2 regions of the Nocardia sp. NPDC058244 genome follow, and region 1 is predicted to be linked to the other one. Evidence: riboswitches for the same ligand, from Rfam matches in the RefSeq annotation. Region 1 holds a riboswitch; the other holds the start of a gene.
The links. Region 1 has a riboswitch for thiamine pyrophosphate ahead of thiC (phosphomethylpyrimidine synthase ThiC). Riboswitches for the same ligand answer to the same signal wherever they lie in the genome.

Region 1 (5,823 bases):
CCCGGACCTTCCTGGCCGACGGCGACGAGGTGACGATCACCGCCACCGCCCCCGGCACGGCGGGCCGCCGCATCGGCCTCGGCGAGGTCAGCGGCCGAATCCTGCCCTCGCGGACGCCCTGACCACCCGGGTGACCCGGCTTCGATGATCACCCCGGCAACCACCCAGGGGCGGAGATGGTAGTGGTACAACCTCCACCTTGGGGTGGTATCGAGCATATTTCTTTGCGGGATACGGTGACGTCCGACGATCCCTAGCAGAGAGCCCGACGATGTTGACGAGAATCGCCCGCGCCGCCGTGGCCCGACCACGACTGGTCGTCGCGGTCGCACTGTTGCTGATGATCCTGAGCGGCGCCATCGGCGCCACCGTGCACTCGCACATGAAGTCGGGCGGATTCGTCACCGACGATCTCGACTCGGTGCAGGCGAGCCAGTACCTGAGCGACCACTTCCCCGGCTCCGAGCCGAATTACGTGCTGCTGGTGACCGCCGAGGACGGCGCCGATTCGCCGGCCGCGCGCGCCGCCGCGGACACCGCGATCGCCCAGCTGCGCGGCCACTCCGACATCGTCAGCGGGGTGCAGTCGTACTGGACCTCGCGCCCCGATCTCCAGCAGGCGCTGCGCAGCAAGGACGGCAAGCGAGCGCTCATCCTGGCCAGCATCGAGGGTGACGACGCCCAGCTGCCGGACCGCGCGGGCAAGCTCAGCGAGGAACTCCGGGTCGACAGCGGGCCGGTGACGGTCGAAGCGGGCGGGCTCGCCGCCTCGTTCTCCGATATCAACACCCAGATCAGCAAGGACCTGGTGATCGCCGAGGCCGTCGCCATCCCGGTGACGGGCCTGCTGCTGGCCCTGGTGTTCGGCAGTGTCGTGGCCGCGGCGCTGCCCATCGCGATCGGCCTGTTCGCCATCGCGGCGGCGCTGGGCATCCTGCGCGTGCTGACCGCCGTCACCGACGTGTCGATCTTCGCGCTGAACATGACCACCGCGCTCGGGCTGGCGCTGGCGATCGACTACAGCCTGTTCATCGTCAGCCGGTACCGCGAGGAGCTGACCGCCGGCGCCACCCCGGCCGCCGCCGTACAGCGGGCGATCCAGACCGCGGGCCGCACGGTGGTCTACTCGGCGCTGGTCGTCGCGCTGTCGCTGTCGGCGCTGCTGGTGTTCCCGCAGTACTTCTTCAAGTCGTTCGCCTACGCGGGTATCGCGGTGGTCGCCGCCGCCACCGCCGCCGCGGTGATCGTGCTGCCCGCGCTGCTCATCCTGGTCGGTGACCGGATCGACACGATCGACCTGCGCGCACCGCTGCGCGGGCTGTTCCGGCGGCCGCCGCGGGTGGACAAGCTGCCCCAGCAGACGTTCTGGTATCGCCTGGTCACCGCCGTGATGAAGCGGCCGCTGCCGATCGCGCTGGCGACCACCGCGTTCCTGCTGCTGCTCGGGTCGCCGTTCCTCGGCGTCCAGTTCGGCTACCCCGACGACCGGTCGCTGCCCACCGGCGTGGCCAGTCGCGAGGTCGGTGACGTGCTGCGCACCGAGTTCGACGCCGACATGGCCGCGAGCGCGACCATCGTGCTGCCGGAGTTCCACGGCACCCCCGCCGAGCTGGACGGCTATGCCCTCGCCCTGTCCAAGGTGCCGGACGTGCCCGCCGTGCTCAGCAGCGCGGCCGTCTATCGCAACGGCTGGCGGGTGGCCTCGGGCGTGCCGGAGATGTCGGACCCGTCGGCGGGCGCGTACCTGTCGGTCGCAACCACGCTCGACCCCTACTCCGACGCGGGCCGGATCCAGCTCGACGCGATCCGGGCCGTCCCCGCACCGTCGGAGGCCCTGGTCACCGGTCCCGCCGCGCTCAATCAGGACTCCGTCACCGCGATCACCGGCAAGCTGCCGCTGGCAGGCGCGCTGATCGCGATCACCACCCTGGTGCTGCTGTTCCTGTTCACCGGCAGCGTGGTGCTCCCGGTGAAGGCGCTGGCGTTGAACATCCTCTCGCTGGCGGCGACGTTCGGCGCGATGGTGTGGATCTTCCAGGAGGGCAACCTGTCGGGGCTGCTCGGTTTCACCTCCACCGGCACGCTCAACCTGGCCATGCCGATCCTCATGTTCAGCCTGGCCTTCGGCGCCTCGATGGACTACGAGGTGTTCCTGCTCTCCCGGATCCGGGAGGAATGGCTGGCCGGGCCCAAGACCACCGAGGGCAATACCGAGGCCGTCGCGATGGGTGTGGCCCGCACCGGCCGCATCTTCACCGCCGCCGCGCTGCTCATGAGCATCGTGTTCCTCGGCGTGGCGACCTCCGGCGTGTCGATGATGAAGCTGTTCGGTCTCGGCTGCGCACTGGCCGTGATCAGCGACGCCACCGTCATCCGCGGCCTGCTCGCGCCCGCCCTGATGCGGATGATGGGCACCTGGAACTGGTGGGCGCCCAAGCCGCTGGTGCGGCTGCACGACCGGTTCGGGCTGCACGAGGCCGACGAGCCCACCGTCGACAAGGTCGACCGGCCCGAGCCCACCCCGGTCTCGGTCTGAGCCGAGCGCGGCCCGCGCGGGACTTCCCGAGCGGGCCGCGCACCACGGCGGGTATCGTCGGCCCGGAAAATTTCACACACGCCAACGGGGGCTCGCACCAGCGGGCTGAGAGGACGGCTAGCCCATTTCTCGGGCGATCAGGGCCGTCGACCGTATGAACCTGACCGGGTAATGCCGGCGTAGGGAGGAATCACCATGGGCACAGCCACGTCTTCGACCGGGGCGGTCGACACCGTCACCACCGGGCCGATCCAGGGCAGCGTCAAGCACTACCAAGAGGTCGACGGCCTGCGCATCCCGGTGCGCCGGATCAACCTGACCAACGGCGAGCACTTCGACGTCTTCGACACCTCCGGCCCGTACACCGACGACAACGCGGTGATCGATCTCGAGGCCGGCCTGCCGAAGCTGCGCGACGAGTGGGACAAGCCCGCCGTCGACGGCCCGCCGACCCAGCTCGCCTGGGCCCGCCAGGGCATCATCACCGCGGAGATGCGCTTCATCGCCGCCCGCGAGGGCGTCTCGCCGGAGCTGGTGCGCGACGAGGTCGCCGCCGGTCGCGCGGTGATCCCGGCCAATCACAAGCACCCCGAGCTGGAGCCGACCATCATCGGCAAGAAGTTCCTGGTGAAGATCAACGCCAATATCGGCAACTCGGCGGTGACATCGTCGATCGCCGAAGAGGTCGAGAAGATGGTGTGGGCCTCGCGCTGGGGCGCCGACACCATCATGGACCTGTCGACCGGCAAGAACATCCACGAGACCCGCGAGTGGATCCTGCGCAACTCCCCCGTCCCGATCGGCACCGTGCCGATCTACCAGGCGCTGGAGAAGGTCAACGGTGATCCCACCAAGCTCACCTGGGAGATGTACCGCGACACCGTGATCGAGCAGTGCGAGCAGGGCGTCGACTACATGACCGTGCACGCGGGCGTGCTGCTGCGCTACATCCCGCTGACCGCCAAGCGCGTCACCGGCATCGTCTCGCGCGGTGGCTCGATCATGGCCGCGTGGTGTCTGGCGCATCATCAGGAATCGTTCCTGTACACGCACTTCCGTGAGCTCTGCGAGATCCTCGCGAAGTACGACGTCACCTTCTCCCTCGGTGACGGCCTGCGTCCCGGCTCCATCGCCGACGCCAACGACGAGGCCCAGTTCGCCGAGCTGCGCACCCTCGGCGAGCTCACCAAGATCGCGAAATCCTATGGCGTGCAGGTGATGATCGAGGGCCCCGGCCACGTGCCGATGCACAAGATCGTCGAGAACGTGAAGCTCGAGGAAGAGCTGTGCGAGGAGGCGCCGTTCTACACCCTCGGCCCGCTGGCCACCGATATCGCGCCCGCCTATGACCACATCACCTCGGCCATCGGGGCCGCGATCATCGCCCAGGCGGGCACCGCGATGCTCTGCTACGTCACGCCGAAGGAGCATCTGGGCCTGCCCAACCGCGACGACGTCAAGGTCGGCGTGATCACCTACAAGATCGCCGCCCACGCCGCCGACCTCGCCAAGGGGCACCCGCACGCGCAGGACCGCGACAACGAATTGTCCAAGGCGCGTTTCGAATTCCGCTGGCACGACCAGTTCGCGCTCTCGCTCGACCCGGACACCGCCCGCGAATACCACGACGAGACGCTGCCCGCCGAGCCCGCCAAGACCGCGCACTTCTGCTCCATGTGCGGTCCGAAGTTCTGCTCCATGCGGATCTCCGCCGACGTGCGCGAGTACGCCGAGAAGCAGGGTCTGACCGACGTGGCCGCCATCGAGGCGGGCATGGCCGAGAAGTCGGCCGAGTTCGCCGACCAGGGCAACAAGGTCTACCTGCCCGTCGTCTGATTCCGAGGTCCCCGGGACCGGCACGGCTGCGCCGCGCCGGTCCCGGCCCTTTCCGGGGCTAGCATTGTTCCGGCACAGAGCACCTGTGCGCAGCCTTTTCTGTACCGACCGGAAAGGGATCACTCGCATGTGCACTTCGTTCACCGTCACCGCCGCGGACGGTTCGGTCACCGCCGGACGGACCATGGAATTCGCCTTCGATCTCGAATCGCGCCTGCTCGTCTTCCCCCGGGGCATGTCGTACCAGGCCAAGAGCCCCGATCCCGACGCTCCCGGCTATTCCTGGCGCGGCTCCTACGGCACCGTCGGCATGAATCTGCTGGACCGCGACTGCCTGCTCGACGGCGTGAACGAAGCCGGTCTGTATTTCGGCGCGCTGTACCTGCCGAACTTCACCGAATACCAAGCGGTGCCGGTCGGCCGCGAATCCGAGTCGATGTCGCAGATCCACGATGTCGGCAATTACCTGCTGTCCACCTGCGCGTCGGTGAGCGAGGCGGCGGCCGCCCTGGAACGGGTGCTGGTGTGGGGCCAGCCCGATCCCAGCACCGGAGCGCCCATCGAACTGCACTACACCCTGCACGACGCGAGCGGCAATTCGCTGGTCGCCGAATACATCGACGGCGAACTCCGACTGCACGACAATCCGCTGTCGGTCCTGACGAATTCGCCCCCGTTCGAATGGCATCTGCTCAACACCGGCAATTACGTCAATCTCTCTGCCGTCAATGTCCCCGACCTGCCGCTGTCGGGATACGACGTGAGCGCCCTCGGCCAGGGCAGCGGAATGCTCGGCCTCCCCGGCGATTTCACCCCGCCTTCCCGCTTCGTCCGCGCGGTCGCCCTCACCCAGGCCGCCGAACCGGCCCCCGACGCACCCGGCTCCGCCATCGTCGCCGCCCACATCCTCGACAGCTTCGACATCCCCAAGGGCTTCGTCCGTGCCGGCGACAGCGGCCCCGACTCGATCGAATACACGGAATGGTCGGTCATCGCCACCCTCGCCGCCGACCACCGCCGCTATCTCGTCCGCTTCTACGACAGCCCGGTCTGGTGCGCGGTCGACCTGGCCGAACTCGACTTCGACCAGGCCGGGGTCACCACCGTCGACACCGGAGCGGCCTGGTGCGTCGACATCACACCCTCGACCTGACCCGGGACCGGGGCGTGAAGCTCACCAGTCGTCGAGGTAGTAGAGGGTCAGGGAAACGGTGCCGTCGGGAAGTTCCCTGAGGCTGATGCTGGTTTCGTGGCGGTCCAGGGGCCAGCCTTCGAGGGGGCACTCGCCCCACCAGTAGCCGTCGGTGGGGGTGGTTCCGCGGTTGTGTTCGAAGGTGCAGGAGCGGGTGTCGGCGAAGTGGCCGCGGAGGCGGTCGGTGATCTGGGCGGGGGTCGTGTCGGTGGCGCCGATGGCGAATTCGCGGGTGCAGCTGCTGTTCGACGAGAGGGAG
Region 2 (5,823 bases), on a different contig from region 1:
CGTGAAGAACCGCGGCAGCGCGGACGGCAGCCGCACATAGCGGAACTCCTGCAGCCGCGAGGCGCCCATGCTGCGCAGCAGCGCGCCCGCCTCACGGTCGGCCGCGGCGAATCCCTCGATCAGGCCGATGGCCATGGGGAAGAAGGTGACCAGCGCGACCACCAGGATCTTCGGCAGCAGGCCGAAGCCGAACCAGATGATCATCAGCGGTGCGATCGCGACGATCGGCACGGTCTGCGACGCGACGAACAGCGGCACCAGCGCGCGCCGCAGCCAGGGCGAGAAGTCCACGATCACCGCCAGCACCCAGGCCAGCGTCAGCGACACCGCGAACCCGACCAGCGTCACCTGCAGGGTGGCGGCCGCGTGGGTGGCGATCTCGTCGCGGTGTGCCCACCCCTGCTGGACGACCCGCAGGGGAGAGGGCAGCACCTGCGGACGGACACCGCTGCTCGTGACGTAGACCTGCCAGAGCGCGACCAAGACCACCACCGTCACCAACGACGGCACCGCCCACCGGATTCCGGCCCAGCGAGCCGTGCCGCCGTCACCACCGGCGGGGACCGGCGGCGGCACGGCTACGGACCGCTCACGGGGTGGCGAGGTACTCATTGGTGAAGTAGGTCGACCAGTCGGGTTCGGTGGTCAGCGGCTTTCCGTCGGGTCCGGTCAGCAGGCCGCCCCGGTACAGGAAGCCGGAATTCGCCGTCCACTGCTCCACCGTCTGGGTGCCGACCTTGCCCGCGGCGTTCTTCATGAACTGCTCGGCCAGCATGCGCTGGCTCTCGAAGACCAGCTTCTCGTCGGTGAACGCACCCGGATTGGCGTCGATGAGATCCTGGGCCGCCGCGTCCGGGTTGTCCGCGGCGAACTGGTAGCCGCGCTGCAGCGCCTGCACGAATTTCGCGGCGCGGTCCGGGTTCTGGGCCAGCCAGCCCTCGTTGGCGTCGACCACGATCGCGTAGGCGTCCGGGAAACCGAAGTCGGTGTAACGGAAGTAGCGCATCGGGGTGCCGTGGTGTTCGGCCTCGATCCCTTCCCACGCCAGATACGAGACGGTGAAGTCGGCCTTGCCGGAGTAGACCGCTTCGTAGGCCGACGAACCCAGCATCACCGAGGTGAAATCGCCGGTGCCACCGTCGTTGCGGATGACCTGCTGGAGCGCTTCCTTCTCGCCCGGATCGCCGAAACCGGCGTAGGTCTTGCCGTCGAGATTCTTCGGGCTCGCGAGGTCGGCGCGATCGGCGCGCACGCCGATGCCCGTCGCCCAGTGCTGCAGCGGGGCGAGGACCGACTTCACCCGTGCGCCCGACGCGCGGGCGAAGGTCGACGAGTTGTGCGTGCTGATCCCGAATTCCGCGTTGCCCGCGTCGATCACCGTGTCGACGGAGGTGTTGTTGTACGGCAGGACCTGCACATCCAGGCCGGCGTCGGTGAAGTAGCCGCGCTGCAACGCGACATAGAGCCCGACGTGGTTGGTGTTCGGCGTCCAGTCCAGCGCGAACCGGATGGTGTTGTCCGAGCTGCCACCCGAACCGCAGGCGGTGAGCAGCGACAGGGTCGCGACGGTGGTGGCCAGGACCGCGAGCGCGCGGCGCAGACGCCCGGTCATGCGGCGGGCCAGGGCTGCGGATGCAGGGCGGTGTCCCAGAACAGCAATTCGTAGCGCGTCGCGACGACGAACGCCTGCTCCATCGCCGCCCGCTCCTGTTCGCTCGCCGACTCGGCGGCGGCGTCGACCAGTGCGCGCGCCGTGGCCGCGGACTGCTGGAACTCCGCCGCGCCGTAGGTGGTGACCCACTGGGCGTACGGGTGCGCGGGGTCCGCGGCGATCACCTTCGCGGCGCTCTCGGCCAGGTCGCGTCCCACTTCGGCGTAGATCCAGAAGCAGGGCAGTGCCGCCGCCGCGGCGACGGCGTAGGACTCGGTCGCGGCGGCCGCGATCAGGTAGGAGACGTAGGCCAGGCAGGTCTGCGAAGGCTCCGGTTCACCCTGGCGCGGGGGCAGCACGCCACCGGTGAGCAGCTGTTCGTGCATGGCCGATTCGACGGCGGCGGCGTTCGCGGACGAGGTCGCCCAGAAGGCCGCGGTCTGCGGGTCCGGCGACTTGGCCGCGAGCAGCGCCAGCGCCTTCGAGTACCCGGTGAGGTACAGCGAATCCTGCTCGATGTAGGTGCGGAACACCTCGAGCGGCAAGGTGCCCTCGCCGAGGTGGCGCAGGAACTCCAGCTCATCGATCGCCGTGCGCAGGACCTTGGTCCGGTCCCAGAGGTGATCGGTGAACAAGTCGGTATTCGTGGTGTGGGCGCGCAACACCGTGACATCCCTTCGTCAGCATTACCTGAACAGGTTCAGCGGGTCTGTTCTCAGCCTCGCGGTCGCGAGGCACCCCGTGTCGGAACTCGATCGAGACTAGCAGCGACCTCCGACACGCGGGCCGTGCCGGGTTCCGCCCGGAGCCCCGGTCACGGTGGTAGGTGTTCGGCGGCGGACCGGCACCCGGTAACTTCGCTGCCAAGAAGTCCGTCTTCCCGCGCCCATCGAACCGCCGAACGAAGAGAGCTGATCAATGTCGACCTCGACCGCGCGTGCACACATCGGTGTGACCGGCCTGGCCGTGATGGGCAGCAATATTGCCCGCAACTTCGCCAAGCACGGCTACACCGTGGCACTGCACAACCGTTCCGTGGCAAAGACCGACGCGCTGCTGGCCGAGCACGGCGGTGACGGCGATTTCGTCCGCACCGAGACCGTCGAGGAGTTCGTCGCGGCGCTGGAGAAGCCGCGGCGCGTGCTGATCATGGTCAAGGCAGGCGACGCGACCGACACCGTCATCGAGGAACTGGCTGCCGCGATGGAGCCGGGCGACATCATCATCGACGGCGGCAACGCCCTCTACACCGACACCATCCGGCGCGAGGCCGCCCTGCGCGAGCGTGGCCTGAACTTCGTCGGCGCCGGTATCTCCGGTGGCGAGGAGGGCGCGCTCAACGGCCCCGCGATCATGCCCGGCGGGCCCAAGGAGTCCTACGAGTCGCTCGGCCCGTTGCTGGAGTCGATCGCGGCGCAGGTCGACGGCACCCCGTGCTGCACCCACATCGGCCCCGACGGTTCCGGCCACTTCGTCAAGATGGTGCACAACGGCATCGAGTACGCCGACATGCAGCTGATCGGCGAGGCCTACCACCTGTTCCGGGACGCGCTCGGTTTCGACGCCAAGCAGATCGCGGACGTGTTCACGCAGTGGAACTCCGGCGACCTGGAGAGCTACCTGGTGGAGATCACCGCCGAGGTGCTCGCGCAGGTCGACGCGAAGACCGGCAGGCCGCTGGTCGACGTCATCGTCGACGCGGCCGAGCAGAAGGGCACCGGCCGCTGGACGGTCAAGTCCGCGCTGGATCTCGGTGTGCCGGTGACCGGCATCGCGGAGGCCGTCTTCGCCAGGGCGCTGTCGGGTTCCCGTGCGCAGCGCAAGGCCGCGGTGGGTCTCGCCGCGGGCACGCTCGCCGCCAAGCCGACCGATGTCGAGCAGTTCACCGAGGACATCCGGCAGGCGCTCTACGCGTCCAAGGTCGTCGCCTACGCACAGGGCTTCGACCAGATCGCCGCGGGTAGCGCCGAATACGGCTGGGATCTGCGCCCGGGCGACATGGCGACGATCTGGCGCGGTGGCTGCATCATCCGGGCCCGGTTCCTGAACCGGATCAAGGAAGCCTACGAGCAGGACCCCGCGCTGCCGAGCCTGATCCTGGCCCCGTATTTCCGCGAGGCGATCGAGACGGCGATCGACAGCTGGCGGCGCGTGGTGTCCACCGCCACCCTGCTCGGCATCCCGGTCCCGGCGTTCGCGTCCTCGCTGTCCTACTACGACGCGCTGCGCGCCGAGCGGCTGCCCGCCGCCCTGACCCAGGGCCAGCGCGACTTCTTCGGCGCGCACACCTACGAGCGCGTCGACGCCGAGGGCAAGTTCCACACCCTGTGGAGCGGTGACCGCAGCGAAGTCACCGCGGGCTGATCTCCGCGCACGGGACTGCTGGCGGTCGAATCCCGACGAACCCCCTCCGGCTCGGGTCGGAGGGGGTTCGTCTCTGGAGAGGTCGGGCGGCGGTCAGCGGGGAGCGGTCGAGCGAGGCAGCGTGGCGGGAGGGCGGAGCCGGGTGATGGCCCGGGTGGCCAGACCCGCCCCGCGCAGGAGCCACCGGAACGCGGTGGTGGACGGGCCCGGCACGATGCCGGCCAGCTGTACGCCGTCGAGCAGGTCGTAGAGCGTTTCGCCCTCATACATCAGGTGCTCGGCGTTGAAGTGATAGCGGTCGACGGCGGTGCATTGGATGAACGCGCCGTTGCCCGGGATCGCGGTGGCGTCCGCACCGTAGGGGTGCAGCTTCAATGGCCCGACGATGTGGCCACTTCCGTAGTAGCGCACCACCATTCGGACCTCGCCGGTCGGGGACAGGTCGATGTAGCACTGGCCGGGTATCGGGTCGTAGCGCCAGTCGGGGATGGCGTCGAAGAAGGCGAAGTTGTAGGCCACGAATTCGTCGAGTCCCACCATGGTCGCGCCGAGTGTCGTCACGTCCTTGTAGCGCAGGTCGTCGGTGTAGAGCTCGTGGTTGTAGCTCATGTCCCGGGTCTGCCAGCTCCACCAGTACTTCTTCGCCCAGTCGAGGGTCCAGGCGATATCGAGGCCGTGCCCGGCGTAGAACTCGATCTTCCTCTCGTAGTCGTCGAACCATGTGCGGGTCATGGCGGTCAGCGCGGCTTCGTCGAGGACGGCGACCGGCTCGGCGCGGTTGGTCAGCACCGCCGGGATCGGTTGCGCCAGGCGTGGCTGTCGCAGTGACAGCTGGAACTGTTCGTCGGTGAACATCGCTTTCTCCATCCGGAAGCACCTGCTTCCTGATGGGAAATGGTTCTTGTAAAGTGGTGCCGTGTCAAGGAGCTACGGCGGGCAGACCGCCGAGGGCCGCGCTGCCGACCGGCGGGCGCGCCTGATCGATGTCGGTGTCGATATGGTTGGCACGCAAGGTGTTTCCGCCCTGGGGATGCGCTCGGTGTGCCGTACGGCGGGGTTGAGTCAGCGGTTCTTCTACGAGAGCTTCGCCGATACGGAGGGGCTTTTGCACGCGGTGTACCAGGCGGCGCTGTCCCGCTTGGAGGAAGCCGTCGCGCCGGCGGCGGCATCCGGCGATCTGCACGCCGTGTTCGAGGCCGCGGCCCGCCTCATGGAGGCCGATCCACGGATCTGTCGCATTCTGCTGATCGAGCCGGTGGCGGACGCGCGGCTGCGGGGCTATGTGCGCGAGACCATTCCAGCGATCACACTGGCCGTCCTCGGCGATCGCGTCACCGGCTCGCCGGACGATCCCGGTGTGCGGATGCGCTTCTCCGCCCTCTTCGGCGCCCTGATCTCGCTGTTCGTCGAGTGGACGGAAGGCAGTCTCGGTACCGACCGAGACGCCTTCGCCACCCACGTGACGGCGGTCGCGACGCAACTCCTGAGCGAGATCAGCCCGGCAGGACCGAGTCGTCGATGACGAGGCGGGCTCGTGACTCGCCGGGTCCGCCATTGCTCGACCGGTCGGACTGAGTCACGGCCGCCATCACATTCCCGCATCTGTCGGGTTCGCTACCTGTCAACGCCGGTAGTGCGTCGGCCCGCTTGCTCGGCGTCGCCACCGTCGGGTCAGTGGCGCTCCTCGAGTCCGACCGACTCTCGCAGCCGTTCCGCCGCCGCGCGGAGTTCGGGATCGGTGGACGCCGACGAGGTCATGAGCGTGGCCAGTGCCTCGGCGATGACATTGAGTTTCTCCTGCGCGGCCT

Region 2: it holds a riboswitch for thiamine pyrophosphate, as region 1 does, so the genes downstream of both, ACFVW6_RS18285 (TenA family protein) here and thiC (phosphomethylpyrimidine synthase ThiC) in region 1, are expected to answer to the same signal.

The regions. Positions count from the first base shown of each region.
Region 1 covers NZ_JBHVWX010000001.1:523,701-529,523, reverse strand. The annotation lists gene fahA (fumarylacetoacetase) at 1-122, shown strand, start outside; gene ACFVW6_RS02495 (MMPL family transporter) at 272-2,536, shown strand; TPP riboswitch at 2,611-2,739, shown strand; gene thiC (phosphomethylpyrimidine synthase ThiC) at 2,732-4,372, shown strand; gene ACFVW6_RS02485 (linear amide C-N hydrolase) at 4,500-5,525, shown strand; gene ACFVW6_RS02480 (hypothetical protein) at 5,547-5,823, opposite strand, start outside.
Region 2 covers NZ_JBHVWX010000005.1:400,310-406,132, reverse strand. The annotation lists gene ACFVW6_RS18295 (ABC transporter permease) at 1-612, opposite strand, end outside; gene ACFVW6_RS18290 (ABC transporter substrate-binding protein) at 590-1,612, opposite strand; gene ACFVW6_RS18285 (TenA family protein) at 1,609-2,316, opposite strand; TPP riboswitch at 2,307-2,403, opposite strand; gene gndA (NADP-dependent phosphogluconate dehydrogenase) at 2,570-4,015, shown strand; gene ACFVW6_RS18275 (nuclear transport factor 2 family protein) at 4,109-4,882, opposite strand; gene ACFVW6_RS18270 (TetR/AcrR family transcriptional regulator) at 4,932-5,537, shown strand; gene ACFVW6_RS18265 (low affinity iron permease family protein) at 5,687-5,823, opposite strand, start outside.